Regions from separate parts of the Marinobacter sp. SBS5 genome, predicted to be linked through region 2. Evidence: predicted binding sites of a transcription regulator. Region 2 holds the regulator's gene; each other region holds the start of a gene.
What was found. Region 2 encodes LexA, which represses DNA repair genes until DNA is damaged. Its sites were predicted from a motif close to CTGTNTNNNNANACAG; they were not measured.

Region 1: the regulator LexA is predicted to act here: its motif matches at 1,431-1,446, upstream of imuA (translesion DNA synthesis-associated protein ImuA).
Region 3: the regulator LexA is predicted to act here: its motif matches at 2,305-2,320, upstream of recN (DNA repair protein RecN).

Annotation. Positions count from the first base shown of each region.
Region 1 covers NZ_JBLWAZ010000002.1:230,392-240,633, forward strand. The annotation lists gene ACNQ6O_RS06655 (lipid A-modifier LpxR family protein) at 1-932, opposite strand, end outside; gene imuA (translesion DNA synthesis-associated protein ImuA) at 1,464-2,153, shown strand; gene ACNQ6O_RS06665 (Y-family DNA polymerase) at 2,158-3,576, shown strand; gene ACNQ6O_RS06670 (error-prone DNA polymerase) at 3,576-6,692, shown strand; gene ACNQ6O_RS06675 (sodium ion-translocating decarboxylase subunit beta) at 6,751-8,085, opposite strand; gene oadA (sodium-extruding oxaloacetate decarboxylase subunit alpha) at 8,100-9,896, opposite strand; gene ACNQ6O_RS06685 (OadG family protein) at 9,938-10,189, opposite strand.
Region 2 covers NZ_JBLWAZ010000003.1:488,440-498,681, forward strand. The annotation lists gene ACNQ6O_RS09365 (sigma-54-dependent transcriptional regulator) at 1-955, opposite strand, end outside; gene ACNQ6O_RS09370 (sensor histidine kinase) at 978-2,216, opposite strand; gene ACNQ6O_RS09375 (sigma-54 dependent transcriptional regulator) at 2,422-3,870, opposite strand; gene ACNQ6O_RS09380 (SOS cell division inhibitor) at 3,977-4,306, opposite strand; gene ACNQ6O_RS09385 (DUF1329 domain-containing protein) at 4,399-5,757, opposite strand; gene ACNQ6O_RS09390 (DUF6586 family protein) at 5,983-6,462, shown strand; gene ACNQ6O_RS09395 (hypothetical protein) at 6,525-6,785, shown strand; gene ACNQ6O_RS09400 (cell division inhibitor SulA) at 6,793-7,272, opposite strand; gene lexA (transcriptional repressor LexA) at 7,315-7,923, opposite strand; gene ACNQ6O_RS09410 (amidoligase family protein) at 8,094-9,095, shown strand; gene ACNQ6O_RS09415 (gamma-glutamyl-gamma-aminobutyrate hydrolase family protein) at 9,088-9,843, shown strand; gene ACNQ6O_RS09420 (SIMPL domain-containing protein) at 9,834-10,242, shown strand, end outside.
Region 3 covers NZ_JBLWAZ010000001.1:522,226-532,467, forward strand. The annotation lists gene fur (ferric iron uptake transcriptional regulator) at 78-497, shown strand; gene recN (DNA repair protein RecN) at 571-2,250, opposite strand; gene grpE (nucleotide exchange factor GrpE) at 2,519-3,118, shown strand; gene dnaK (molecular chaperone DnaK) at 3,211-5,124, shown strand; gene dnaJ (molecular chaperone DnaJ) at 5,202-6,338, shown strand; gene dapB (4-hydroxy-tetrahydrodipicolinate reductase) at 6,350-7,153, shown strand; gene carA (glutamine-hydrolyzing carbamoyl-phosphate synthase small subunit) at 7,536-8,666, shown strand; gene carB (carbamoyl-phosphate synthase large subunit) at 8,747-10,242, shown strand, end outside.

The sequences.
Region 1 (10,242 bases), on a different contig from region 2:
CTCAGCTCGGTGTCACCCAGAAAACTGTGGGTGTATCCCGCCCAGACTTCCGCCAGCAGCACATTGAGATCGCTGGCGCTCAGCTCATGCTCTGAGTCCCGGAACTGCCCTTGCAAAAAGGCGTTATAGGCACGAGCTTTGACCGATAAGCCGCCCCAGAAGTAATTTTCCCGCCCCCCGGGAGCGGCCACGCCGGGGGCGCGCTCGCCATAAGCCATCAACTCCGGGTTGAATCGATTATCCGGCGACGAGATCAGACCATTTCGGAACACCAACGCGGCACCAAACTCCGTCAAATAACCCACTGAACCAAAATACGTCACCTTAAGCTGACTATCCGGCACGCTGGCATCCAGGTACTGATGGTAAGCCGCGGAATAGCGAAACGTGGGCTCACCGCCGTTTGAAATCTGATGCCTCCAGCCGTTCGCCCGATCGCTACCAATCGCTTTATGAATCGAATTCTGGGCAGACTTGAACACATCCAGCCCGAGCATTCCCACCGTGAGCGAGGTTGTCCAACCCGTGTTGCTAGCGGGCGCCTGATAGCTCTGACTGGAAGACACATACACAAGGCTGCTGTATGGGCGGTCATTCTCTTCCACGGCTGACGCTTTTATTTCCTCCGGCGTAAAGCCATAGGCACCAAACTCCAGCGCCTGACTCTCTGGCTTGCCGAGCTGTGCATCACTATGAGGAAGAACGAGCCTGTCCAGGCTCTGACTCACCCGCGCAGCTGGGTTATTGAGAAAGTCCCGGGAATTTGACGAGTAGGTAACCGCCAGCCCGGCGGTGTAGTCCCGGTCGGTTTGGGTCGGTGCGAAAAGATCGTTATCGGAAGACACCGCCAATACAGAGTCAGCAGAGTGTACCGGAGCCGAGAACAAGAAAACGGCCGAAGCCAGGATAGATGTGATGTGTTGAAAGCGCATAGCCAACTCCGAGAGGTGATGAACCGGAACCAAGTTGGCGTGTATTTTTCTAAAACTGCCGAAACAGGACTAATCAAAGCACCGTATTCAAAACATCACTCAGAGTTATGAGTAAGCATTCTTGGGGCAGCCGCGAACCAGGAATATGTCTATGAAGTGGTTCGGGAATATATTTCGTTTTTGAAGAAAAAATAAAGACTTACTGTCGAGCTGATTGATAGATCGGTTCAGGAGCGCCTGCTCCGTTGCGGAATAGAGGCAAATCCGAAATGCAGCAGGCGACTCCCTGCCTGGGCTGGCTATATAGACTTTTCCTCCGCATTGAAGCTCGCAGCGCCATCACCACATCCTAGAATCCGCTTTTCCAAACCCTCTCCTGATACCCCGAACGCCCCAACAATGTGCAGGTTGCTCCTTGATGGTCACCTCGACATCAACGGGTGATATACCGACCAAAAATTCACACCACTCGGTTGAAATCCGGCCCTCTTAAGAATACTGTATATATGAACAGTGTCGAGAGGCTTTCCCATGAGCGAATTGCTGAGCAACCTTCTTCAGGATGCCCGTGTGTGGCAGGGCCATCAGCACAAGAAGACAACCCAGCCGACGGAACCCACCGGGTATCAGTCGCTGGACAATCAACTCGGCGGTTTGGGATGGCCAAAGGGCGCGTTGAGCGAATGCCTGCTGGATACCTGTGGTATCGGCGAGCTGCACCTGGTGTTGCCGCTCATGCAGCGGGTGTCCAGCGAGGGCAAAACCATCTTCTGGTTAAACCCGCCACACACACCCTACGCCCCTGCTTTGGCCCGAGAGGGCGTTAATCTCGACCATGTAGTGATGGTTACCACGGAAGATCAAAATGACTTTTTGTGGACGCTCGAAAACTGTCTTCGCTCACCGGTTACCGGGTTGGTGCTGGCATGGCCGGGCACACTGGCCAGTCGAGATGTTCGCCGCTTGCAACTAGCCTCTGAGGCCGGCGGTAATGTGTGCGTGCTATTCCGAAGCCGCAGGCATGTCGGGCAGAACTCTCCGGCCGCATTAAGGCTGGAACTGGTTCCGGGTGAACGCCAGGAGCTCAAAATCAACATCATCAAGCGCCGTGGCAGCTGGCCCGGTCAGCGTTGCTCGCTGGCAATGGGCCACCGGGCAAACCTTGCCAGCCAGGAATCCACCCGTGTAATTCAGGGCCCGTGGGCCGAGGCCTCGCGGTAACTTTATGCTCTGGCTCTACCTGCACTTTCCACACCTGTTACTGGACCACATTCAACGGAATCAGGATTCCGGAGGTGCTCTTGTAATTGTGGATGGCGCTGGGCAAGCCGTTACACAAGCCTGCCCAACCGCTCGGGAGCTGGGCGTTGAGGTGGGCATGCGCCTGAAAACCGCCCTCGGTTTGGCGCCCAATGTGCACATCATGCAAGCAGAGCCGAAACAAGAAGACTGGCTGCTGGAAGATCAAGCGCGCTGGCTCTACCACTACGCCGCACACATTACCCTAGCGCCACCCGATGGCCTTTGGGCGGAAGTCAGTAGCCTTCAAAAACTGTATGGCGGTTTACCAGCTATCTGGCAAACCGTAGAACAAGCGCTAACCGAGCGTCAGCTTACGGCATGGATAGCCATCGGCCACACGCCACTAGCCGCCCGTTTATTAGCCCTCACAGGTAAATGCGAATGTACTGCAGACAAAGGCCATATCCTGACAGCGCTTGGCAACTTACCGCTGCAGGCCGTCGGCTTTGATAAGAAGTCCTGCACCCGTCTACAGCGCCTAGGGCTTAGCACTCTTAACGATGTATTCGCCCTACCCGCGCCAGAATTGGCTCGGCGGCTGTCGCCAGAACTGCTGGGCACGATACAGAAAATTCAGGGTACTCGAGCAGACCCCAAAGCACCTTGGCAGCCACCTCATACGTTCAGACATCGGGCGGATTTCATTCAGGAAGTCGAGCATACCCAAGGGCTCTTATTCTCATTACAGCGGATTCTGGCAGAGCTGGAGGAAGACCTCTGCTGGCGCCAGCAAGATACCGACACCCTGTTGCTTACGCTGCAACACAGGCATCAAGAATCGACTCGGCTTCGAATCCGTACCACCGGGCCGGAACATCGGGCAGACGTGTTTTTGAAACTGATCCGTCTGAAGCTTGACCAACACCCTTTGAGTGCGCCGGTGATCGCGCTCACGTTCACAGTTAAACGGTTTACCAGCCGAGAGGCACCAACGGGTCAGGATTTGCTCGGCGAAACCCAGGATCTGAACGAGGCCTGGCACACGCTGATCAGTAGGCTTCAAGCCCGGCTGGGAGATCAGGCGTTGAAACAACTTACCCCTTCCGAGGACCACCGCCCGGAATGTGCTTGGTCCACCAATGAAGTGCGCAAACCCGGAAAAACCCGAGCAATGAATTCATCTTCCTTACCCCATCGCCCTTTATGGTTATTGAAAGGCCCCAGACCTCTAGATCAAGCCCCCACGATCTGGCACTCCGGCCCGGAACGCATCAGCAGTGGTTGGTGGGACGGCCAGCGGGTTCATCGGGATTATTACATCGCGCAGTTGCCAAGTGGTGAGCTGGCTTGGGTATTCCGTGACCATCAGGAGGGATGGTTCATTCATGGGTGGTTTGGCTGATGACTACGGGCTATGCGGAGCTATTCTGCTTCAGCAACTTCACCTTTCTGACCGGAGCCTCGCACCCCCATGAGCTAGCCGAGCGGGCTTTGGCGTTAGGCTATAGCGCCATCGCAATCACCGATGCCTGCTCTGTAGCCGGCATTCCCAGAGCCTGGGCCGCCCTGAAAGACAGCCCTGTAAAGCTCATTACCGGCAGTTGGTTTGAACTAGACGATGCGCCAACCGGCTCGGCGATTCCTCGCTTTATCCTGCTAGCAAAAGACCGTCAAGGCTATGGTCAGCTGTGCAAACTGATCACCACGGGGCGCCGCCGGGCCGAAAAAGGCCAATACCAACTCTTCGCGCGGGACATTGAAACCCACGAATTGGATCACTGTTACTGCTTGTGGCTACCACCCTCGCAGGAAAGCGCCACACTCTCTCAAGCCAGCGCTTGCGGTGAATGGCTGCTACGGTTGTTCGAGCAGCGGTTGCGGGTTGCCGCCAGCCGCACTCTGGAGGTAGGCGAGGAACAGCATTTAGCGCGAATTCGGGAGTTGGCCGATCATTTGCGCTGCCCGGTAGTCGCCACCGGCGAAGTGCACATGCACAGCCGAGAACGGCAGCCCCTGCAAGACGTGCTCACCGCCTTGCGCCATCACACAACCTTGGAGAGTGCCGGGCACCGTCTGTTCCAAAATGGTGAACGCTATCTCCGCCCACTCTCAGTCCTGCAAAAACTGTTTCCAGAAAACTGGTTACGTGAGACGGTCCTGATCGCCAACGCCTGCCAGTTTGAACCCGGCAGCCTACGCTATGAATACCCACCCGATTTAGTGCCAGCCAATGAAACCCCTGCAGGTCTTTTAAAGCGCCTGACCCAGGACGGCGAACGCCGCCGCTACCCCAACGGCACGCCACTGAAAGTTCAAGCATTGATTCGTAAAGAGCTGGGCCTGATCTCGGAGATGAAGTATGAGCACTACTTTCTGACCATCCACGACATAGTCGCGTATGCCCGAAGCCAGGGCATTTTGTGTCAGGGGCGAGGCTCTGCCGCTAACTCGGCGGTCTGTTACTGTTTAGGCATTACCGAGGTAAATCCTGCCAAGGTCGAGCTGCTGTTCGAGCGTTTTATCTCGAAAGACCGAGACGAGCCACCGGATATTGATGTGGATTTCGAGCACCAGCGGCGCGAAGAAGTCATCCAGTATATTTATCAACGCTACGGTCGCGAGCGTGCAGCTCTAGCCGCAACGGTAATTCGTTACCGGCCCCGCAGTGCCATCCGGGATGTTGGCAAGGCTTTGGGGTTCGATGCGGCCTTAGTGGAAAAACTGCTGGACGGTATCGATTGGCGCGACAAGTCCACCAATTGGCGCCAGCAGATTCTGGATAAGGGCCTTACCCAAAACCCTCAAGTGGCCAACCAGTTTTTTACGCTGGTGAATACCTTGCTGGATTTTCCTCGACACTTGTCCCAACACGTCGGCGGTTTTGTCATCAGCGCAGGGCCACTGTCAGAACTTGTACCGGTGGAAAATGCCGCCATGCAAGACCGCACCGTCATCCAGTGGGACAAAGACGATCTGGAAAGCCTAGGCCTCATGAAGGTGGATGTTCTCGCACTAGGCATGCTGACCGCTATCCGAAAGGCCTTGGCGTTGATCAGCACGGAGAAAGGTGAGCCCTTCACCATTCAGGACATTCCCCAAGAAGACCCCGACACCTACGCCATGCTGCAAAAAGGCGACAGCATTGGCGTGTTTCAGGTAGAGTCCCGTGCCCAGATCAACATGCTTCCCCGGCTGAAACCCGAGACCTACTACGACCTGGTCATCGAAGTGGCCATTGTCCGCCCGGGCCCGATTCAGGGCGATATGGTGCACCCCTACCTTCGCCGCAAGCACGGGCTGGAACCGGTCGAGTTTCCCAACGATGCGATTCGTCAGGTACTGGAGCGCACGCTGGGCGTCCCCATTTTTCAGGAACAAGTGATCAAACTGGCCATGGTGGCAGCCGGCTTTAGCGCCGGTGAAGCCGACAAACTCCGCCGCGCCATGGCCGCCTGGAAAGCCGATGGCGATCTCTCCCCATTCCGGGACAAGCTGATCAACGGCATGCTGGAACGTGGTCACGATCCCGTGTTTGCCGAACGCCTGTATCAGCAGATATGCGGTTTTGGCGGCTACGGATTCCCGGAATCCCACGCCGCCAGCTTTGCCTTGCTGGTGTATGTTTCGGCGTGGATTAAACGCCATCATCCAGCCGCGTTTTACTGCGCTTTGCTCAACAGCCAGCCCATGGGCTTCTATTCACCTAGCCAATTAGTGCAAGACGCCCGTCGCCATGACGTAACCGTTCTGCCGCCCGATGTAAATTTCAGCCACTGGGAGCACACGCTGGAAGGGCCGAATCAACACCTTCGTTTGGGCCTGAGAATCGTACAGGGCCTATCCCACCAGGGTGGCCAACGCATTCACGAAAACCGACCGAAGCACGGCTACCGTTCCGCCAGCAAACTGCGCACCGGCGCCAACCTCAATCAACGCGATATGGAGCTACTGGCATGTGCCAACGCCATGGCCGGATTCACCTCAGACCGCCATCAGGCTTACTGGCAATTACTGGAATACGAAGAACCTTCAGCACTCTTTGCCCAAGAGTCCAAAGCCGATTACCAGCCGGAGCCCTGTAACCAGTTACCCAAGCCCACGGAAGGCCAGAACGTACTAGCCGACTATCGCAGCCAAGGCCTAACGCTACAAAGACACCCTCTGGCCCTGCTTCGCGAACAGGGCCACCTCCAGCACTGCCTGACCGCAGAACAATTAAAAGCCACCCGCCCCGGCATCCCCGTACAAGTAGCTGGCCTGGTTACTGGCCGCCAGCGCCCGGGTTCTGCGGCTGGCGTCACCTTTGTCACTCTGGAAGACGAAACCGGCAACGTGAACGTCGTTGTCTGGCTGGCAACTGCCCGCCAACAACGCAAACCGCTACTCACCGCTCGGCTACTGCACGTAAAAGGGGTTGTCGAAAAAGAGGGTGACATCGTGCACGTGATGGCGGGGAAACTCTCGGACCTGAGCCACCTGATTAATGCGTTACCGATCAGTTCCAGAGATTTTCACTGAATAGATAAAAGAAAACCCCGCCGAAGCGGGGTTTTCTTGGTACAGCGTGAAGCAGAGATCAGCTCAAAAGCTTGATCATCACACCCGCTGCAACCGCCGAGCCGATAACACCAGCCACGTTCGGGCCCATTGCGTGCATCAGCAGGAAGTTCTGCGGGTTAGCCTCAAGACCAACCTTGTTGGATACCCGCGCTGCCATTGGCACCGCAGATACACCGGCAGAACCGATCAGCGGGTTGATGGGGTCTTTGCTGAACTTGTTCATCAGCTTAGCCATCAGAACACCTGACGCAGTACCCACACCGAACGCAACAACACCCAGTCCCAGGATACCCAGCGTCTGGCCATCCAGGAACTTATCTGCCATCAGCTTGGAGCCAACCGACAGCCCCAGGAAGATGGTTACGATGTTGATCAGCGCGTTCTGGGCAGTATCGCTCAAGCGCTCTACTACACCACACTCACGCATCAGGTTACCGAAGCAGAACATACCCAGCAGCGGTGCTGCATCTGGCAGGAACAGAACCACAGCAATCAGAACGACCAGAGGGAAAACAATCTTTTCCTTCTTGCTGACCGGACGCAGCTGGCTCATTTTAATAGCCCGCTCTTCCTTGTTGGTCAGTGCTTTCATGATTGGCGGCTGAATCATCGGAACCATTGCCATGTAGGCGTATGCGGATACGGCAATTGCACCCAGAAGATGCGGAGCCAATACACTGGCTACGTAGATAGAGGTCGGGCCATCTGCGCCACCGATGATACCAATCGCAGCCGCTTCAAGGATGTTGAACTCCAGCACGCCAGTCCAATCCAACAGTGCGGCACCAATAACCGTACCAAAGATACCGAACTGAGCTGCGGCGCCCAGCAGCATGGTCTTCGGGTTCGCAAGCAGAGGACCGAAATCGGTCATCGCACCTACGCCCATGAAGATCAACAGCGGCCCAATGGTGCTGCCGATAACAACGGAGTAGAAGTTATACAGCATGCCGTTGCCATAACCGAAGTCTTGGGCAAGGGAGTTCGCCATTGCCATTTCAGAATAGCTGGCCTCTTTCACCGCGACCTTGAAGGCTTCCTTCAGTTCAGGCGTTACCGCCTGCCCTGCCTGGTAAGCAACATCCAATGGAACAGCCAGTGCTGCCAGAATCTGGGTAGCATCGCTCTTCAGTGCAAAGTGAATCGCATTTTCCGCCGCAGTCAGGGCCAACCCTGCCTCCGGGATGTTCGCCAAGATACCGCCAAACCCGATTGGTACCAGCAGCAGTGGCTCAAAGCCCTTGCGAATCGCAAGGAACAGCAGCAGCAGGCCGATGGCGATCATCACCACCTGACCAAACTCTATGTTGAACAGGCCACTGCCTGTCCAGAGTGTCATTATCTTATCCATGGAATGCTGGCCCTTTATGCGATTGTCAGCATTTCATCATCAACAGAGACGGCATCACCGACTTTGATGAAGACTTCACCGATGGTTCCGGCCTTGGATGCACGAATCTCGGTTTCCATTTTCATGGCTTCGAGAATGATCAGCACATCACCTTCTTCAACCGTGTCTCCTGGAGAAACCAAGATCTTCCAGATGTTGCCACTCAACGGCGCAACAACAGGCTCACCGTCGCCAGCAGCTACTGGTGCAGCTGCAGGTGCAGGTGCAGCTGCAGGTGCAGCAGTAGAACCGCCCTGACCTTCGATCTGGCTGATCTCACCGCCTTCGGTAACGGCAACAACGTACTTCTTGCCGTTCACCTCAACGGTGTAGTTCTCAGGGCCTTCAGATTTCTTGGCTGGAGCTACGTCGTCGGCACTTGGTACTGGCTCAAAGGCGTCCGGGTTGCCACGGTTCTCAAGGAACTTCAGGCCAATCTGCGGGAACAGGGCGTAAGTCAGAACGTCATCTACTTCCTGATCAGCCAGCTTTATGCCCTTCTCGCCTGCCAGGCCTTTCAGCTCTGCAGTCAACTTGTCCATTTCTGGCTCAATGTTGTCCGCCGGACGGCAAGTAATCGCTTCGGCACCATCCAGAACACGCTCTTGCAGTTCCTTGTTGAACGGAGCCGGTGCAGAACCGTATTCGCCCTTCAGGATGGCAGAGGTTTCTTTAGAGATAGACTTGTAGCGCTCACCGGTCAGTACGTTCAGAACAGCCTGCGTACCAACAATCTGAGAAGTAGGCGTTACCAGCGGGATGAAACCCAAGTCTTCGCGAACTTTAGGAATCTCGGCAAGAACTTCGTCAAACTTATCGGTAGCGTTCTGCTCACGCAGCTGGTTTTCCATGTTGGTCAACATGCCACCCGGAACCTGAGCAATCAGGATGCGAGAATCAGTACCACGCAGGCTACCTTCAAACTTCGCGTATTTCTTACGCACTTCGCGGAAGTAGGACGCAATTTCTTCAAGCAGGTTCAGATCCAGACCGGTATCACGGTCGGTACCTTCCAAAATCGCAACCACAGCTTCGGTGGGCGAATGTCCGTAAGTCATACTCATGGAAGAAATCGCGGTATCAACATTGTCGATACCCGCTTCCGCGGCCTTGATGGCAGTAGCAGTAGACATGCCAGTCGTGGCGTGACACTGCATGTGAATCGGAATATCCAACTCTTTCTTCAGACGGCTGACCAGATCGTAAGCAACGTAGGGCTTCAGGATACCCGCCATGTCTTTGATGGCGATAGAGTCTGCACCCATGTCGGCGACTTCTTTCGCCAACTCAACCCACATATCAATAGTGTGCACAGGGCTGGTGGTGTAAGAAATGGTGCCCTGAGCATGCTTACCTGTTTTACGAACCGCTTTGATAGCTGTCGCCAGGTTGCGAGGATCGTTCATCGCATCGAAGATACGGAACACATCTACGCCGTTTTCCGCAGCACGATCTACAAAACGCTCTACCACGTCATCCGCGTAATGACGGTAGCCCAGAAGGTTCTGGCCACGCAGCAACATCTGCTGTGGCGTGTTAGGCATAACTTTCTTCAGTTCGCGGATACGCTCCCATGGGTCTTCGCCCAGGTAACGAATGCAGGAGTCAAAGGTAGCACCACCCCAAGATTCCAGAGACCAGAAACCGACTTGGTCGAGTTTCTCGGCAATCGGCAGCATATCGTCTAGCCGCATACGGGTGGCAAGCAGGGATTGGTGGGCGTCACGTAGAATTACGTCCGTAATCCCCAGCGGTTTTTTCGTGTCAGTCATCGTGTCAGCCTTCTGTTAAAAGGTTCTAATCCGTTCCCGGGTCACTTCTTGTGGCGCGACCGGTATTGTGCAATCGCCTTCTTAATTGCCTCGGCGGTGTCAGGGTCAACCGACGTTGGCGCCTTCGGCTTGGCACGTGGCGTTCTAGCCGGGGTTGCCGGCTCTGGCGGAGCAAGCCGCAGAATGATTTTCGACATCAGGCCTGTTGCGAATACCAGAATAACCAGAAACGCGAACACAAAGCCCATACCGGCGATCATCAAATCTACGGCGTGTGACATCAGCTCATTCATAGTGAACAGCTACCTGTATTGGTTTGTGATTTCCCCGCCTCTATCACACGCTT
Region 2 (10,242 bases):
GCTTCTTCAGGATCGATTTCGCCAACGGCATGATGTCTAGCGGCCGTTCACGCAATGGCTGCCAACGCATAGGAAACACCGTCAAACGATAGTACAAGTCTTCGCGGAACTTACCCTCGCGAACATAGTCACCAAGATCGCGATTGGTGGTAGCCAGCACCCGCACATCTAAAGGAATGGTCTTGCGCCCACCAACACGTTCTACTTCCCGCTCCTGCAAGACTCGCAGCAATTTGGACTGCAAGCCGAGCTCCATTTCCGAAATTTCGTCCAGCAGTATAGTGCCACCGTTCGCCTGCTCAAATTTGCCCGGTGAAGTCGCAACAGCGCCAGTGAAGGCACCTTTTTCATGACCGAACAGGATGGCTTCCAGCATATTCTCTGGAATGGCCGCGCAGTTAATAGCAACAAACGGCTTGTCTGCGCGGGGGGATTGCTCGTGAATAAAGCGCGCCAGCACCTCTTTACCGGTGCCACTTTCACCCGAAATCATCACGGTGGAATCACTGGCTGCCACCTTGGTGGCGAGCTGGAACATGCGCTTACTGACTGGATCTTCCGCAATCGGTTGGTCACCGGACGCTTGGCGCGCTCCGCCTACAACCTTACTGACGGCCTCAACCAACACCTGCGGCTCGAACGGCTTCACAAGGTAATCGATTGCACCAGACTGCATGGCGGAAACCGCATGACTTATCTGACCGTACGCCGTAATCAGCATCATCGGCAACCCTGGGTACAAGCGCTGCACTTCAGCCAACAACTCGTGGCCGGACAGCCCCGGCATGTTGACGTCGCTGATCACCATATCAACCGGCGTGCGTGCCAAACTGGCGAGCGCCTCATCAGCATTAGCCGCCTCACAAACCCGATATCGGGCCAGCTCAAGCGTGGTTACCAGCGCTTCTCTAAGATCCCGGTCATCTTCCACAATGAGAATATGAGCCTTTGCCATGATTGATGCCTCCACCTATTCTTTAAGCCCGACCGGCCAACGTTGGTAGCCGAACAATTGCAACTGCCCCACCCTGACCCGCAGATTGGATCGAAAACTCACCACGGTGGGCCTTAACCACTGCCTGAACCACTGCCAAGCCCAACCCCGTACCGTGGGATTTGGTGGTGTAAAAAGCTTCCATCATTTTGTGCGCCAGCTCAGGCTCGAAGCCCGGCCCGTTATCCTGCACTCGAATTTCCAAACCCTCCGCCGAGGTTACAAGATGCAACGATACGTCCGTCGCGCCCGCCTCCAGACTGTTATTAACCAAATTCGTGCAGGCACCTACCAAGGCATCACGGTTGCACATCAAACTGCACGGTTCACCAATACTCTTAGTCACCGACACCGAGATACCCGCGTCGAGTTTTAAGCCATCAACGGCCGCCTCTAGCGCGCCACTCAATGTATCGACGGGAAGCTCTTCCGCCAGACGGGTTTCTCCTCTCGCGAAGATCAGCATGTCCCTGACCTGGTGCTCGAGATGATTGAGGCGCGACATGAGGCGAGAGGCGCAGCGTTGGCGCAACTCTTCATCAATATCAGGCTGCCCAAGGTGGCCGCCGTACAGAATGGCAGCGGACAGTGGTGTTCGAATCTGGTGTGCCAGCGAAGCAACCATTTTGCCCATGGCAGACAAACGTTGAGCGTGTGCCAACTGCGACTGAAGCTGGCGGGTTTCGGTGAGATCCGTGAGCAGAATCAGCTGACCCGGCTGGTTATCCATGGTCCGTATTTCAATACTGACCCGACGACCATCTTTCAATGACACCTCATGACCATCGTCACTACGAGGCGAAAAGCACCGCCTGATCACATCAACCCAACGCTCACCATCCAATGGCTCGCCCAAAAGAGCGAGCGCCGCCGGATTGCACTGGCTAACCACGCCGCGCTCGTCCAACACCACCACACCGGCAGGCAGGGCTTTCAGAAGGGTAGATAGACGGTCCGCCAGCTGCTCTTTCTCTTCCAGTTCTTGTTGACGCTGCCGAGACTCCTGAGAGAGCTCACCGGACAGCTGGTTCACTCGAGACTCAAGCGTTCTATAGGAATCGGTGATCTGGCGAGACATTTGGTTAAACAGATCCAGAGCCGAACCTACCGCCTCGTCGCCCTGCTTGGGAAACAACGACGTGACCTTATCATTCACATCCGCGGCAGCATTAGGAGCTGTTTCGGACTGAACTGATTCGACAACAAACTGTACCTGACTCATAACTTCCCCCTGAGACCGGCCTATCGGCCAGAACACCCGGATGATTCATTTAGAGTCAGTTATGCCAGGACTGTGCCAGGTTAATTTTTTTCTTATATTTCAAATAGAAAGGCTATTAAAAAAGAAGATGTGACGATTTTTCGTCGCTTATTGAGCGGAGCGATGCCAAAGGATCCAATCCTTTGACACCATTCCAAGAAGGGAATCAGGACTCTGCGGCGTCGTCCCGGAGGCCATACTTACGTACTTTTTCGACCAACGTTGTCCGGCGAATGCGAAGCTTCTCGGCCGCTCTTGCCACCACACCGGAGGCTTCATCCAAGGCCTGCTGAATAAGCTGCCGCTCCAAGCTGGACAGGTAATCCTTAAGATCAATACCGTTCACCGGAAGCAATGCCGGAGAGTCGAGCCCCACCAAACCCGGGATGGCGGACGGCATGCCGGTATCCTCTACCGGGCGATTCTCGTCGTAATCGTCCACGTAGCGAAACTTCTTCGGCAACTCTTGCACGCCGATCACGCCGTAAGGGTGCATTATCGCAAGCCGTTCAACCAGGTTCGCCAGCTCCCTGACGTTGCCTGGCCAGTCGTGCCGACACAAGCTCATGATCGCCGCCGAGTTCATTCTGAGAGAGCCTCGCTTCTCCTTTTCCATTCTGGAGATCAGCTCGTTGATCAACAACGGAAGGTCTTCAACGCGCTCTCTCAGAGCCGGCATTTCGATGGGGAATACGTTCAGGCGATAATAAAGATCTTCGCGAAACTCCCCTGCCTCAATCATGTCCTCGAGATTCTTGTGGGTAGCGGCAATAATGCGGACATCAGCTGACTGAGTCCGGTTACTGCCTACCCGCTCGAAGGTGCGCTCCTGCAGCACTCGCAAAATTTTGACCTGCATATTGAGCGGCATGTCGCCGATCTCATCCAGAAACAGGGTTCCACCTTCGGCAAGCTCGAAGCGGCCGACGCGAGCCGTAATCGCTCCCGTAAAGGCACCCTTTTCATGGCCGAATAGCTCACTCTCCAACAGCTCTGCGGGAATCGCGCCACAGTTGACCGGCACGAACGGCTTGTCCCGGCGCGAGGAGTGATAGTGCAAGTTGCGAGCGACGACCTCTTTACCTGTCCCTGATTCACCCGTGATTAAAACGCTAACGTCTTTATCCGCCACCTGCTCCATCAACTGGCGAACCTGTTGCACGCGCCGACTGGTCCCCACCAAACTGCGGAACAGCTGAACACCCCGTTGCATGCCGCGATCCAAAGTACGACTAAACTGATCACGGTATATCTGCGCGCGATACAACGAATCGACGAACTTGGTGTAGTTCAGCGGCCATTCCATGTGCGCAATCAACCGCGAAGCATGTTCTTCCGGCAACTGTGTCGCATCGAGCTCACCCACGAGAAGAATAGGCAGCCCCCGTGTTGCTTCACAAACGGAAGCGATCACGGTCTTGGCACTTCTATCTTCACCATGAACCACCGCAACGGATGCATTGTCTATCTGGTCCGCCTCGCCACTCTGCAAAAGCGCCATAGCCTCGTCACCGGCAACAATCTGCTCTTCACCGACAAACTCCAGAATGGTGATTAGATCACGTCGTCTGGCTTCGTCGTCGCTGAGCACCAGCACTTTGTTATTTTGAGGCATTCACGAAGATCTCTGTCGAAGGATTTGAGCCGTATTTAAGACTGTCTTCGGCCCGGAGTCAATTTTATGACACTTCTGCCGGTTCTTACCTAAACAAAACCAGAAATTACTTAGAACGGTTGGTGGAAACGTTGGCGTATGTCGCCGCTGCATTGCGGTTTTGATTAACACCTTGCAGCGATTCTCGAGCTTCATCCCGAGCTTTCGCAGCGCCCTGCCCCGCAGCTTCAACAAACCGGTTGAGAGCCTCCAAACGCTGCTTGACCTGCGTAGGTGACACCGCCCCTCGCTCCATTGCATCCATTAAAGGATCAACAACGGGTTTAACCTGTTGATTGAGAACTATGAGTGCATCCCAATCTTCAGCATTGAGTGCCGCTTCAAGCTGTTCGTGTAATGAATCGAGATCTGCCAGGAGAACATCTGGATTAGCCACCACTAGGTCACCTATAGAGTTGATGCGAGCGCGATCTGGCGAAACCAGCAATGCAGCCGCTGCCCGGCTGGGTAGCGGCTTGGGGTAGTCATTTACCGGCGGGCCGCCCGGCGGGCAGCAGAAGCTGTAAATTCGTTTCGACGATACCCTGGTGCAAAATCGTAAGCCGGGTAGCCGTCATCCAGACCATCAATGTAATAACGCTGAGCCTTGAGATCGTACGTCATTTCCATAGTAGTCCAGAACACGGGTTGACTGTAATAGCTGATGTTGTGCGCTTCGGAAACACGCCATAGCTCGCCTTTGTCGTTGTATTCCTCTGATGCCAGGATCTGCCAACTGTCCTCATCGATGTAAAACACTCGGCGAGCGTAAATGTGCTGGATACCCGTCCGGCGTTTCGCTTCTACCACCCAAACCCGATGCAGCTCATAACGGGCCAGCTCCTGGTTAATGTGGTTAGCGCGAATCACGTCATCCGGGCGAACATCGCCATCGTGAAGTTTGTAGGCGTTGTACGGCACCAGCAGTTCACGCTTGCCCTTCAGCTCCCAGTCATACTGATTCGGGGCACCGTTGTACATATCTTTTTGATCCACTGACCGCAACGACGAAGAGTTCGGCAGATCCGTTTCATATGCCAGGTTTGGCGAACGACGCAGGCGGCGGGAACCGGAATCATAGCGCCACGCCAAGCGAGGTGAACGCACCTGATCCAGAGTCTCATGCACGAGGGTGATGGTACCGGCCAGAGTGCTGGGCGCTAAGGTATCTGTTTTAAGGAAGAAAATTTTGTTATCGATGTCGGCAAGATCTGCCCCCGGCCGGCTATACGCAAAGTAATAATCGTACTGATTAACCACCGGGTTGAATGAACCATCTCGCTGGGGCGTTGCTGAGCCACTTCGGAATGAGACCTCTTCTCCCCGATACCTAAGGATATGATTCCAGATCACTTCCAACCCGTTTTTCGGAATCGGGAAAGGACTGGTCATAATGGTATCGCGAACCCCGTTACCATTATCCAGTAACTCGGCATTCAAGGCATTCTCGTAAGATTTTTGGTAAACCTCTTCGGGAAATGCAGCCGTGCGCCGAGTTTTATAGACCGGCATAAAAAAGTTGGGGCCATACTGCTCAAGCATTTGAACATGCCCGTCCGTGAGCTTGTCTCGGTACAGATCCAGATTTTCCCGGGTTACAACGAACAGCGGCTCATCGTCAGGAAAGGGATTCTCTTCAACCGTTCCCTTTTTCCAATTCGCTGGAGGTGTTACCAAACCACCCTGCCAAGCAGGAATAGTACCGGCGTTGTTGGCGGCCCTCACCGCGCCAACCGGTGTCAATTCGCTCTTTAACCGTTTCGCTTCCTCTAGAGCCACCTTGGCCCACGCGGAACCAGACACACTCAACGCAGCAACAGTGACCGCTGCTAACAATCGGCTTCGCATCCCTTAATCTCCAACAATGATCTTATGAGCATCCATGAATTGCTCCAAGTGGCCCTTTTTGCCAAATTCAAACGCTTGTTTCAAGGGATTCTTTGTAGCTTCTTGTGTCTAAGTACCAAACAGATCAGGAGGAAAAGCCTGATTAAAAATGATACACTGAGCGGCTAATTTTGTTGAATCGGTTTAATCCTGCGCAGGGCAACTATGGCGTCTCAATGGTATTCAATGACTTCCCAAAAACTGTATCTGGCCAAGATATTACTCTCACAGCTGGAGCAACCCATTGAGCAAGCTCAAGTTAACCCCCAAAGCGCAATCCTGAAAGAGGCTATAACCCAAGGCATTATCGAGCTTATGCTTCGGGCGCGAAGCGCTTTGGTGGTCATGATTGCGCAGCACCATCAGCAGAAAGATGCAGAACCACTATCACTCGATGAGCTCAAAACCAGAATCCCCTATGAGACCCAAGATCTCGAGGATTTGGAAACGCTGCAATACACACCATCCAGCTGGTGGAATCATCTTGCACAACTTGAAAAAGCACTGAAGCAGCCGCCGGCGCCGAAAAAGACGGTATCCGCGGACAACATCATTGCTATTTCAACAGAGGATGTAGCAGATCGCTCAGCCAAGAGTTTAAGAGAAACCCTGACAGCCATGACGGATTTTGCCCGAGCCGTAGAAGATAGACACAACGAGTGGTAATCACAGCCCAGAACCACTGAGTACAACCCACGAACAAATTGCACCAAGCAAAGGCCTAAAGAATGTCACCATCGTTTTTTGAGATCGTTGAACTGCCTAACGGCGACTACGCCTTACGTCGCGTTGATGACGATGCAGCACCACTGGTCCGCATATCTTTCTCCCCCGAAGCGAAGGAAATGATGGCCGACCGGGACATGAGCATCGCAAAAGCCATGATAGCGGCAGGCATCGAGGCTACTGGAACGATTTCTGAAGAAGTTGACTGGGGAGACGAGGAGGGCGAACTTGGCGACGCCCAACCTCACTACACACTGCACTAATCGACACTCACCTCTGGCGCAGCACAACTCCGTGACTGTTCCCCTTCGCGGATGCCTTTTGAAGCGATTCAAAGGCAGAGCGCGCCAGCTTGTTGGTCCACAACACAACCGCATGGCAGGTGCCAGCACCCAACGCCAACTCAGCCAGCTGTTGGGCCGGAATTTCAGGTGTTGAGCGCAGTACCAGAATTTCACCAGTAACGATGCCATGCATATTTTGCCACTTCCCTACCAATGAATGAGGTGGATCTATCCAGGCCAACCAACGTTTTTCCTGGTTCAGTTGGGTCAACATTGGCAACAGTAGCTGAAAGTTCTCAACCTGGCCTTCCGGCAATATGATCTCGGTAACGTTACCCCGAAAATCAGCCTGCCCCGATGCCGAGCGGCGAGGCTCAGGTCGACGGTAACGCGATGAAGCTGCATGCGCCGAGACCACTGCCGCGGGTTGAAACGCCATATTATGATTGAAGCTCAACTGTTCCATCACTCACCTACCTGCGTTATTCACGTGTCGACTTTCAAGCTATCAGTGCAACTCTGAGCGCCGAATGACACCAACACCCAACCCTTCGATAAAGAGTTCCTGCTCAGCCAGATCGACTTCGATGGGGCTAAATTCTTCATTCTCGGCAATCAGCCAAACTTTATTGCCTTCCTTACGGAACCGTTTAACGGTGACCTCATCGCCCACACGGGCGATAACAATCTGACCGTTTTGAACGTCTTGAGTCCGGTGCACCGCCAGCAAGTCGCCATCCATGATGCCGATATCTTTCATACTCATTCCTCGCACACGCAGCAAATAATCCGCTTTCGGTGAAAAGAAGCTTGGTTGGAGCGCACAATGATCTTCGACATGCTCCTGCGCCAGAATCGGGCTACCGGCAGCCACTTGACCGATAACCGGCAAACCCAGATCAGGCTCGGCTTCTGGCAGACGTATTCCGCGACTCGCCCCTGGCACCATTTCTATCGCACCCTTTCGCGCCAGAGCTCTCAAATGCTCCTCAGCAGCATTTGCCGAACGAAAACCCAGTTCAGCCGCAATTTCGGCGCGGGTTGGCGGATAGCCAGTCTCATCAAGATAACGCCGGATAATATCCAGTACTTGGGACTGCCTGGCGGTTAGTTTCATGTTGGGACACTCCAGATAATGATGACTGGTTGTTTATACAGTGATTTGACTATATACAGTGTTTTATCCAGTGTAAAGTCTGCGTTCGAACATTTATGGACAGTAACGGGAAACGACATACCCCTGTGTTATGGTTATGCATAAAGTCTTCAAAGGAACTCCGACATACTATGAGCTCTTCAAAACTCAGCAATATGCCCGTTAACAGCCACACTGCAGATGGAAGCGAACGAAAGGTTGGTGTAGAAATCGAGCTATCCGGGCTTAGTTATGATGCACTTATAGAGCATGCCAGTCGGTTGCTTGGTGGCGACCCCGAGCTCCAGTCCCGTTATGTAACCAGCCTCAAAACAGAGGATGGAGATTATACGATCGAGCTGGATTCAGACCCAATCAAAGACCTCAACTTTGCCGATGAAGGCCTGCCAACCTCCATTCGGGAGCTCGCCTCCCACGCTATGGATGCCATCGATTTTGCCGCCGAGAAAATAGTACCTCTGGAAATCGTTGGTCCACCTCTACCAATGTCCAAACTGCCTATCATGGAAACACTGGTGGACGAACTGCGCGACTTGGGCGCGTTGGGTAGCCGGGAAGCGATCTATTTTGCCTTCGGCCTGCAGCTCAACCCTGAACTGCCGGATTTGGAGCCGGGCACGATCGTTCGCTACTTGCAGGCATTCGCAGCACTGTATGAATGGCTCAAATCCCGACATCAAATCGATATCAGTCGTAAATTCACCACGTATATCGAGCCTTGGAGCAACAAATACACCGAGAAGCTCATGCGGGATGACTACGCACCGGACCTAAAAGGTTTGATGAGAGACTATCTTGACAGCAACCCAACCCGTAACCGAGCATTAGACTTGCTCCCATTATTCGCCCATCTCGATGCGGACTTACTGGCAGAATATGTTCGAGACCCCCGTATCAAGAGCCGTCCAACGTTGCATTATCGGTTACCGGACTGCGATATCGACAACCCAAACTGGCATTTTTCCAGTGTTTGGAACGACTGGGTGGTGTTGGAGCAATTAGCGAATAACGCAAACGACTTGGCGGCCCTTCGTAAAAAGTTCCGAGACTCTCAAGAACTCAGCTTCCACAATCTGACCCATTCCTGGACCGAAACCACTCATCAATGGCTCCAAGAACGCGGTTATGTCTGATAGAGAAACCGAAATGGAAATTCCGGGGCTGACTATCGGCATTAGTGGGCCTGCACGACGCAGCCTTGCGCAGAGGCTAATCAGCCTTGGCCTGAGGCTGTCAGGAGCCCGCACTCACTACATACGCCCCGGCTCGCGTATTAACGTAGCCTTGCTGGATGGGCTCGTGCTCTCAGGTGGCACCCATGTGCACCCCGAGCGTTACGGTCAACAACCGCAAGTGACCGCCAAATACAACACGAAAAGGGATGACACCGATTACCATTTATTAGAACAAGCTGAGGCTATCGGCATTCCAGTACTCGGTATTTGCCGGGGTGCTCAATTCATCAATATTTTTCACGGCGGCTCTCTGTGCCAGAACGTAACCCCCCTTCGAGTGAAGACACGGCACCGCCCTTTGTTGTTGCCACTACAAACCGTGAGACTGGTGCTCGGTAGTCGGCTTGCAGCCTTAATGCCCAGCTTGAAGATCGGCGCCAACCGAATTCACAGCCAGGCCATCAAACGCCTTGGCCGTGGGCTGAGAGTGACCGCCGTAGACAACGATCTGTTTGTTCAGGCTGTTGAGAGCACGGGAAAGCAATGGTTAATGGGCGTTCAATGGCACCCCGAATACCTGCTTTATCACCCCGGCCACCGACGTATTTTTAGCCGCTTTGTTGACGCGGCCTGTGAACGAAAACTTCAGCGCCTCGAAAACGAGAGCGCCCAATGGACTGACGAAGGAGACCTTTCATGTCACTGAAGAAACCTAATATTGCCTTGGCAGCAGCATTGTTCGCCTGCACCCTCACTCCAGTGACGGCATCCGCCGGTGAAGTGAGCCTGAGTGGAGAAGGCATTGTCACCTACATCCCCGACAGTGCTCGTCTGCGCTTCACCGCCAGCGCTGAACATAGTCGGCCCGAAAAAGCCTCACAGCAAGTTGGGGAGAAGATGGTGCAGTGGCGAAAAGGCATTCGCAATATCCAAAACCAGCTTGAGGATTACTCCGATGCGGAAGTAAACCTGTACACCCGCAACTTGCCTATTCAGGAGAGGGGGCAAAAGCCGGAGCAAATGGCGGTCGCTAGCCAGACCGTGAGCTTCACGATCAGCGACCTTGAACTGCTGAACCCACTGCTGGAAGAAGCCCAGAAGCTGG
Region 3 (10,242 bases), on a different contig from region 2:
TGTGAAACGGGCTAACCGTTGAACGGCGGCTTCATCATACCGGAAGCCGTAAGGCACACCAAAGAGTGAATACTAGCATGTCATCTGAAAACGCCGAATTACGAAAAGTCGGTCTTAAGGTAACTCTTCCGAGAGTTAAGATCTTCAATATCCTTGAGAATGCTAAAGAGCATCATTTGAGTGCCGAGGACGTCTATAAAAAACTGTTAGACCAAGGCGACGACGTGGGACTGGCAACCGTGTACCGGGTGCTAACTCAGTTCGAAACCGCAGGGCTGGTTCTCCGGCACAATTTCGAGGGCGGCCACGCTGTGTTCGAAATGGCGGGAGACGATCACCATGACCACATGGTGTGTACCCAGACCGGCGCGGTTGTCGAGTTTGTCGATGAAGTGATTGAAGAGCGTCAGAAGAAAATTGCCGCAGAGCATGGCTACGAAATCGTGGATCACAGCCTGATCCTGTACGTTAAGCCCGTAAAGTCTGACGATAAATAAACGCACGTAATAAAAAAAGGGGCCGGCATAGGCGGGCCCCAAAAACTCTCGAAATCGAGAGGGGATTCTTTAGTCAGTGATGGGTTGCCTGGCCCTTCACCACCATTTCTTTAGCATGCGCAATCGTTTGTTCTGTCATATCTACGCCGCCCAGCATGCGGGCAACCTCATCAATTCTGCCTTGGTCGTTAAGCGTTTCGATGCGAGAGAAGGTGGCTTCTTTCTCGGTAAACTTGCTGACAAACAAATGCTGATGGCTCTGAGCCGCAACTTGTGGCAGGTGAGTAACGCAGAGCACTTGGCCGTTACCGCCGAGTGATCTCAACAAGCGGCCAACCACCTCTGCGGTGCCGCCGCCGATACCCACATCCACCTCGTCGAACACCAGTGTCGGCGTGGTAGAGGTTTGAGCCACCACTACCTGAATGGCGAGGCTGATGCGTGACAGTTCACCGCCGGATGCCACTTTTGCCAGTGGTCGTGCGGGTTGTCCCGGGTTTGCGCTGACCAGAAATTCAATGTCTTCTAAGCCGTGAGGCGCAGGCTCGCCACCATTGTTGCTGTTCAGGTGGGTGACAAATTGCACGGACGGCATGCTCAATTGTGCCAGTTCGTGGGCAATTCGCTGATCGAGCTCTGCGGCGGCCTGCTGGCGTTTGGCCGACAGTTGCTCTGCAGCAGCGTCAAATTCGGCTTTCTGGGTTTCCAGTTCAGCTTCAAGTTGCTCAAGGCTGCCGGCGCCCCCGTCCAATTCATCGAGCTCATCCCGCAGGCGTTGGTGCAGTTCGGGCAGTTCTTCGGGCCCGATACGGTGTTTGCGCGCCATTTGATAAACAGCGCTCAAACGCTCCTCGACTTCGGCCAGTCGTGCCGGGTCAGCTTCGTAGTCATCAACAAAGCGCCGTAGGTTGTCGCCAGCTTCGGAAATCTGAATTTGGGCTTCGTTCAACATTTGCAAAGTGTCGGCCAATGCGGGTACTTCTACCGGAAGTTGTTCCAGTAGGTGCAGCGCCTGGCGAAGACTGTTCGCTGCACTGGATTCTTCCTCTGTACAGAGTTGAGCAGCCTGGTGACTGCAGTGCAGGATCGCGTCGGCCTGACTGAGGTGGGCTTGTTCCTGCTCTAGAGCTTCTTGTTCGCCGTCTTCCAGTGCGAGTCGATCGAGTTCTTCCACTTGATATCGCAGCAATTGAAGCTTCGCTTCGGTTTCGTCAGCGTTTTGCTGGCGTTGATGCAGCTTTTGTTGGGTTTGGTGCCAGTTTTTCCACGCGGATTTAGTTTGTTCGGCCAGCTGTTCAGCACCGGCGAATTCATCCAGTAATTTGCGGTGGGTGTCTTTGCGAAGCAGAGATTGGTGCTGGTGCTGGCTGTGGATATCCATCAGCAACCCGCCCAGTTCTTTTAGTTGAGACAGCGGCGAAGGCTGACCGTTAATGAAGGCCTTGGAGCGGCCGTCTTTACTGATGGTCCGGCGCAGGATGCATTCGCTTTTCTCGTCCAAATCGTGGCTTTCCAGCCATTTGCCAGCATCGGGGATGTCGGAAATGTCGAAACAAGCGGTGATATCGGCACGCTTGGCGCCGTGGCGGACGGCGCCTGCGTCTGCGCGCCCGCCCATGGCGAGGCCCAAAGCATCCAGAACAATGGATTTGCCAGCGCCGGTTTCGCCGGTCAGTGCTGTCATGCCCTTGTTGAACTGGAGTTCAACGCGTTCGGCGATGGCGTAGTTGGAAACGGTAAGTTGTGTAAGCATGCCGACACCTCTGCTTGGGCCCCGAGAGGGCTTTTGAAACGAGAAAAAACGATACTGTTCGTCTATACAGTTGCTGTGAATATATACAGTGATTTTTGGGTTTGCAAATTTTGAACGACAAAAAAACGAAAGAAACCGTTGTTGAAAAGGTTGAATCTGAATCTCGGAACCCCATATCGGTTCGCAAAGCATATTTTCCCGCCGATTTGACTGGTGGGCTCTATTCGCCGCGTGCCTTCGGGCGCTGGAAAACGTATTGGGAGTGATCATGAGTGCTGACGACAAGCGCAACGAGCAAGTAGAAGAGCAGGTTGAGGTAGATGAGGCTGCGGCCAACGCTGAGCAGCAAGATCAGGCTGAGGCTGGTGAAGTTTCTGAGCTGGATGCGCTGAAAGCTCAGTTGCAGGAGTATCAGGATCAGGCTTTGCGAGCTCAGGCCGAGATGCAGAACGTTCGTCGTCGGGCGGAGCTGGATGTTGAAAAGGCGCATAAGTTCGCCTTGGAGAAGTTCGTGAAGGAGCTTTTGCCGGTTGCCGACAGTCTGGAGAAGGCGGTTGAGAGCACGGAAGGGCATGCGGATTCGGCGGGCGAGCTGGTTGGTTCGATCCGTCAGGGCGTAGAGATGACTTTGAGTCTGTTCCTCGGCAGTCTCAAAAAATTCAACGTGGAACAGCTTAACCCTGTTGGCGAGCCGTTTGATCCGCAGCAGCACGAAGCAATGTCGATGGTGCCGGCACCGGATGCTGAGCCAAACAGTGTCGTGGCGGTTGTGCAGAAAGGTTATCTGCTAAACGGGCGGGTAGTTCGTCCGGCCATGGTTGTGGTGGCGAAAGCAGAAAGTGCACCAAATATCGACGAGCAGGCTTGAAAAACTGAATAAAGCGCCAATATAGCGATTAAACAGAAGCAGCCGGAGTGGCAGCACTTCGGGCAGATTTCAGCAAGATTTGGAGTGATTCTATGAGCAAGATTATCGGTATCGACTTGGGAACCACCAACTCCTGTGTGGCCGTAATGGACGGCGACAAGGTAAAGGTTATTGAAAACGCCGAGGGTGATCGCACCACCCCTTCGATCATCGCCTACACCGATGACGGCGAAACGCTGGTAGGTCAGTCTGCCAAGCGTCAGGCAGTAACCAACCCGGACAATACTCTGTACGCCATCAAGCGTTTGATTGGTCGTCGTTTTGAAGACGACGTGGTTCAGAAAGACATCAAGATGGTGCCGTACAAAATCGCCAAAGCCGACAACGGTGATGCTTGGGTTGATGTGAAGGGCCAGAAAATGGCTCCACCTCAGGTTTCTGCAGAAATTCTGAAGAAAATGAAGAAAACTGCAGAAGACTACCTGGGCGAAACAGTGACTGCTGCTGTTATTACCGTTCCGGCTTACTTTAACGACAGCCAGCGTCAGGCAACAAAAGATGCCGGCAAGATTGCCGGTCTGGAAGTTAAGCGGATCATCAACGAGCCGACTGCAGCTGCTCTGGCCTACGGCATGGACAAGCAAAGCGGCGACCGCACAGTAGCCGTATATGACTTGGGTGGTGGTACCTTCGACTTGTCTATCATCGAAATTGCCGATGTAGACGGCGAGCACCAGTTCGAAGTTCTGGCCACTAACGGCGACACCTTCCTCGGTGGTGAAGACTTCGACCTGAAAGTTATCGAATACCTGGCCGACCAGTTCAAGAAAGACAGCGGCATCGACCTGCGTGGCGACTCACTGGCGATGCAGCGTCTGAAAGAAGCTGCCGAGAAAGCGAAGATTGAACTGTCCAGCAGCCAACAGACTGACGTGAACCTGCCGTACGTAACTGCAGACGCGTCTGGTCCTAAGCACATGAACGTCAAGCTGACCCGTGCCAAGCTGGAATCTCTGGTAGAAGATCTGGTTCAGCGCAGCCTTGAGCCTTGTAAAGTGGCTCTGAAAGACTCCGGCCTGAGCGCTTCTGAAATTGATGAAGTGATCCTGGTTGGTGGTCAGACTCGTATGCCACTGGTCCAGGAAAAGGTTAAAGAGTTCTTCGGTAAAGAGCCGCGTAAAGACGTTAACCCGGACGAAGCAGTAGCCATGGGTGCTGCAATTCAGGGGGCGGTATTGTCTGGCGACGTTAAAGACGTACTGCTGCTGGACGTAACTCCGCTGACCCTCGGTATCGAGACCATGGGTGGCGTAGCGACTCCGCTGATCGACAAGAACACCACGATTCCGACCAAGAAGTCACAGACTTTCTCTACAGCGGAAGACAACCAAACTGCGGTGACCATTCACGTAGTTCAGGGTGAACGTAAGCAAGCGGCGCAGAACAAGTCGCTGGGCCGTTTCGACTTGGCTGACATCCCGCCGGCGCAGCGCGGTGTTCCGCAGATCGAAGTTACCTTCGATATCGATGCGAACGGTATTCTGAACGTGTCTGCAAAAGACAAGGCGACTGGCAAAGAACAGTCCATCGTGATCAAAGCCTCTTCTGGCTTGAACGATGACGAAATCGAAAAGATGGTTCGGGACGCCGAAGCGAATGCTGAGGAAGATCGCAAGTTCGAAGAGCTGATTCAGGCTCGGAACCAGGGCGACGGTATGGTTCACGCCGTACGCAAGACTCTGAGTGAAGCTGGCGATAAGGTAAGCGATAGCGAGAAAGAGTCTATCGAAGCAGCGATTAAGGATCTTGAGGAAGCTCTGACAGGCAGCGATAAAGACGATATCGAAGCCAAAACTCAGAAGTTGACCGAAGTGTCCTCCGAGCTGGCGCAGAAGATGTACGCGGATCAGGCTGAACAGGCCGCAGGCCAAGAAGGCGAAGAAGCTCAGGCAGCTGACGACGCCGTCGATGCCGAGTTCGAAGAAGTCAAAGACGACAAGAAGTAAATCCTAAGTACATCAGGTAGTTGGAAAGCGCGGGCCGATGTCCGCGTTTTCCGCGTTATAGCAACAGGATTTAAAGCATGGCCAAACGCGATTATTACGAAGTACTTGGGGTCTCCCGGGGCGCGGAAGATAAAGAAATCAAGCGGGCGTACCGTAAGCTCGCCATGAAATACCATCCCGACCGTAATCCGGACGACAAAGACGCCGAGAACAAGTTCAAAGAGGCCAGCGAAGCCTACGAAGTATTGATGGATGGCAACAAGCGCGCGGCCTATGACCAGTTCGGTCACGCGGGTGTTGATGGTCAGGCCGGCGGTGGCGGCGGCTTCGGCGGCGGTGGTAACTTCTCCGATATCTTCGGAGACGTATTTGGTGACATCTTCGGAGGTGGAGGCGGCGGTGGTCGCGCACGCAACACCCGAGGTTCCGACCTGCGTTACACGCTCGAGTTGGATCTGGAAGAAGCGGTCAAAGGTAAAGATGTCAAAATCACGATTCCCGGGCACAAAGAGTGTGATACCTGTGAGGGTAGTGGCGCTGAAAAAGGCTCCCGTCCCGAAACCTGTGGCACATGTCAGGGTATGGGGCAGGTGCGTATGCAGCAGGGCTTCTTCACCGTGCAGCAGGCGTGTCCGACTTGTCGTGGCTCCGGTCAGATCATCAAGAACCCGTGTAAATCTTGCCATGGGCAAGGCCGCGTAAGACAAGAGAAAACCCTGTCTGTGAAAGTGCCTCCAGGCGTAGATACTGGTGATCGCATTCGCTTGTCAGGTGAAGGCGAAATGGGTGTCGACGGTGGGCCTCCTGGCGATTTGTACGTTCAGGTGGCAGTGCGCGAACACTCGATTTTCACCCGCGACGGCCGCAACCTGTACTGTGAAGTGCCCATCAGCATCGTAGATGCCGCCTTGGGTGGCGAGCTGGAAGTGCCAACGCTGGATGGCCGCGTGAAGCTAAAAATCCCGGCCGAAACCCAAACTGGCAAGCTGTTCCGTTTGCGCAACAAAGGCGTTAGCCCTGTGCGCGGTGGTCCTGCAGGCGATCTTTTGTGTCGCGTGATGGTTGAAACGCCGGTTAATCTGACCAAGCGCCAGAAAGAATTGTTGGGTGAATTTCAAAAGACACTGGACGACTCCAATGGCTCCGATCATGCTCCGAAGAAAACCTCTTGGTTTGAGGGTGTGAAAAGTTTCTTCGATGAAATGAAATTCTGAGGGCAAGACAGATGCGGGTAGCAATCATTGGCGCCGCCGGGCGCATGGGAAAAGTGTTGATTGAAGCAGTGGATGGCACCGAAGGGCTCGAGCTGGGCGCGGCGATTGTTGAGCCGGATAGCAGCCTGATTGGCGCAGATGCCGGCGACATGACGGGCATAGGCAAAACCGGCGTTAAGCTGGCTGCCAGTCTGGCGGACGTGAAAGACGACTTCGACGTACTGGTTGACTTCACCTTCCCGGACCTGACCCTCGAAAACGCCGAATTCTGCAAAGCCAACGGCAAAATGCTCATCATCGGCACTACCGGCATGACCGACGCTGAAAAAGAGCAGCTTGCCCAAGCGGCAGAGTCGGTTCCGGTCGTGTTTGCGCCAAACATGAGTGTAGGTGTAAACGTGGTGCTGAACCTGCTGAAAACGGCAGCCGCAACGCTGGGTGACGACTACGACGTAGAAATCATCGAAGCGCATCACCGCCACAAAAAAGACGCACCCTCTGGAACCGCGCTACGCATGGGCGAAGTTGTCGCTGATGCGTTGGGGCGTGACCTCAAGGAGTGCGCTGTCTATGGTCGTGAAGGCTTCACCGGCGAGCGCACCCGCAAAGAAATCGGCTTCGAAACCATTCGTGCTGGCGACGTGGTAGGTGATCACACTGTTCTGTTCGCCACCGAAGGTGAGCGGATCGAAGTGACTCACAAAGCCAGTAGCCGAATGACCTTCGCCAAAGGCGCCATGCGCGCTGCATTGTGGCTGAAGGATAAGCCGGCAGGTTTGTACGATATGCAGGACGTGCTAAATCTGAAGGCTTGATTCTAAAGAGGTTTGGCCAGCTAGCTCTGAGACTGGGGTTCGCAGGTCCGCGTTCCGAAAATTTCGATGGCCAAGGATGGCATGAGAGAAGCGCACATGGATGTGCTCGTAGCGGTTTTCGGAACGCGGACCTGCGAACGCCGGCCGTTGTCGAGGCTTATTGAGCTCGAGACCCCCTACATCAAGCCAGATAGTAATTCGCGATGGACAGAAATCGACAAATTTCGTAGAATAAGTCGATTTTTTTGCACCAAGCGTACCTTTGAAAAGTTTCTAGGAAAGCGGGACCGAGTTCATACTTAGTCTCGCTTTTTTGCAACCTGACTTTGCGCTTGCGTTCCTGTTCGTGACGAACTTACGCCACTCGATGAGGATACAAGCCTTGAGCACACCAGCAATCCTTGCACTCGCAGACGGAAGCCTGTTTTACGGCACCGCCATCGGCGCAGACGGAGAAACCAGCGGCGAAGTGGTATTCAATACCGCCATGACCGGCTATCAGGAAATCCTGACCGACCCGTCCTACTCGCGCCAGATCGTCACCTTGACGTATCCCCACATCGGCAACACCGGCGTTAATGAAGAAGACGTGGAATCTGACCGCGTACACGCCGCTGGCCTAATCATTCGAGACCTTCCACTGATTGCCAGCAGCTGGCGTAGTCAGGGCAGCCTCGAAGACTACCTGCGAAGCAACAACATTGTTGGCATTGCTGACATCGACACCCGCCGCCTGACTCGCATTCTCCGGGACAAAGGCTCCCAGAATGGAGCCATCCTGGCCGGCGAAAACGCAACAGCCGAGCGCGCACTTGAACTGGCAAAAGCCTTCCCTGGCCTGAAGGGCATGGATTTGGCCAAAGAAGTGACTTGCGAAAAATCGTATCAGTGGAATCAGTCCGAATGGGATTTGGCTACTGGCTACGGTGAGCAAGCTGATGCCAAATTCAAAGTGGTCGCTTGGGATTACGGCGTGAAGTACAACATCCTGCGCATGCTGGCTTCTCGTGGTTGTGACATTACCGTCGTGCCGGCCCAAACTCCGGCATCCGAAGTGCTGGCTATGAACCCGGACGGCATCTTCCTGTCGAATGGCCCTGGCGACCCAGAGCCATGCGACTACGCGATCAATGCGATCAAAGACGTGTTGGAAACCGACATTCCGGTTTTCGGCATCTGCTTGGGTCACCAGTTGCTGGCGCTGGCCAGTGGTGCCAAGTCCATGAAAATGGGCCACGGCCATCACGGTGCCAACCACCCGGTACAAGACCTGGAAAAAGGCACGGTCATGATCACCAGCCAGAACCACGGTTTTGCGGTGGACGAGTCAACCTTGCCCTCAACGGTTCAGGCGACCCACAAATCATTGTTTGACGGCACCCTGCAGGGCATTCGCCGGACCGATAAATCGGCGTACAGCTTCCAGGGGCATCCTGAAGCTAGCCCGGGTCCTCATGACGTGGCACCTCTGTTCGACGAGTTTATCCAGTTGATGGAAGCACGATCCGCCTAAGGGTGGATCACCACGGATAACGACAGGCGCCGCGTTCTGCGCTGCAAGAATTCAAAAGTTGCTGACAGGTTTACCGAGACATGCCAAAACGTACCGACATCAAAAGCATCCTGATCCTGGGCGCTGGCCCCATCGTGATCGGGCAGGCGTGCGAGTTCGACTACTCTGGAGCCCAGGCTTGTAAAGCCCTGCGTGAAGAGGGCTACCGGGTTATTCTGGTGAACTCCAACCCAGCTACCATCATGACCGACCCGGTTATGGCCGATGCCACCTACATCGAGCCAATCAACTGGAAAACGGTCGAAAAGATCATCGAGAAAGAAAAACCTGACGCCTTGCTGCCTACCATGGGTGGCCAGACGGCACTGAACTGCGCGTTGGATCTGGAAAAGTACGGTGTGCTTGAGAAGCACAGCGTAGAGATGATCGGTGCTAATGCCGACACCATCGACAAAGCCGAAGACCGTAACCGCTTCGACCAGGCGATGAAGAAAATTGGCCTCGAGTGCCCGCGTGCTTCCATTGCGCACTCCATGGAAGAAGCCTGGAAAATCTCCAAAGAAATCGGCTTCCCGTGCATCATTCGTCCGTCGTTCACCATGGGTGGTTCCGGTGGTGGTATCGCGTACAACAAAGACGAATTTGAAGAAATTTGTACTCGTGGTCTGGACCTCTCTCCGACCAATGAACTGCTGATCGACGAATCCCTGATCGGCTGGAAAGAGTATGAGATGGAAGTTGTTCGTGACAAAAACGACAACTGCATCATTGTCTGCGCCATCGAGAACTTCGATGCCATGGGCGTGCATACCGGTGACTCCATCACCGTAGCCCCGGCTCAGACCCTGACCGATAAAGAATACCAGATCATGCGTAACGCCTCGTTGGCGGTGCTGCGTGAAATCGGCGTTGAAACCGGGGGTTCTAACGTACAGTTCGGTATCAACCCTGACACCGGCCGTATGGTCGTTATCGAGATGAACCCGCGTGTATCCCGCTCCTCGGCGCTGGCGTCTAAAGCAACCGGCTTCCCGATTGCCAAGGTCGCGGCCAAGCTGGCGATTGGTTACACCCTGGATGAGCTGCAGAACGAAATCACCGGTGGCGTAACGCCGGCTTCTTTCGAGCCCAGCATCGATTACGTGGTTACCAAGATTCCTCGCTTTACCTTCGAGAAATTCCCGCAGGCAGACGCTCGCCTGACCACGCAGATGAAGTCGGTCGGCGAAGTGATGGCGATTGGCCGGACCTTCCAAGAGTCTATGCAGAAAGCGCTGCGCGGGCTGGAAGTTGGCTCCGAAGGCTTTGATGAAAAACTGGACGACCTGGATTCCGAAAACTCCCGTGAAACACTAACCACGGAACTCAATGTGCCGGGCGCAGAGCGCATCTGGTACATCGGCGATGCCTTCCGTGCCGGAATGACCGTTGAAGAAGTTTTCAAGCACACCAAGGTTGACCCTTGGTATCTGGTACAGATTGAAGACATCATCAAAGAAGAACGTGCTCTGAAGACCGCGGGTAAAGCGGATATCGATCACGCCACTTTGTTCCGTCTGAAGCGCAAAGGTTTCTC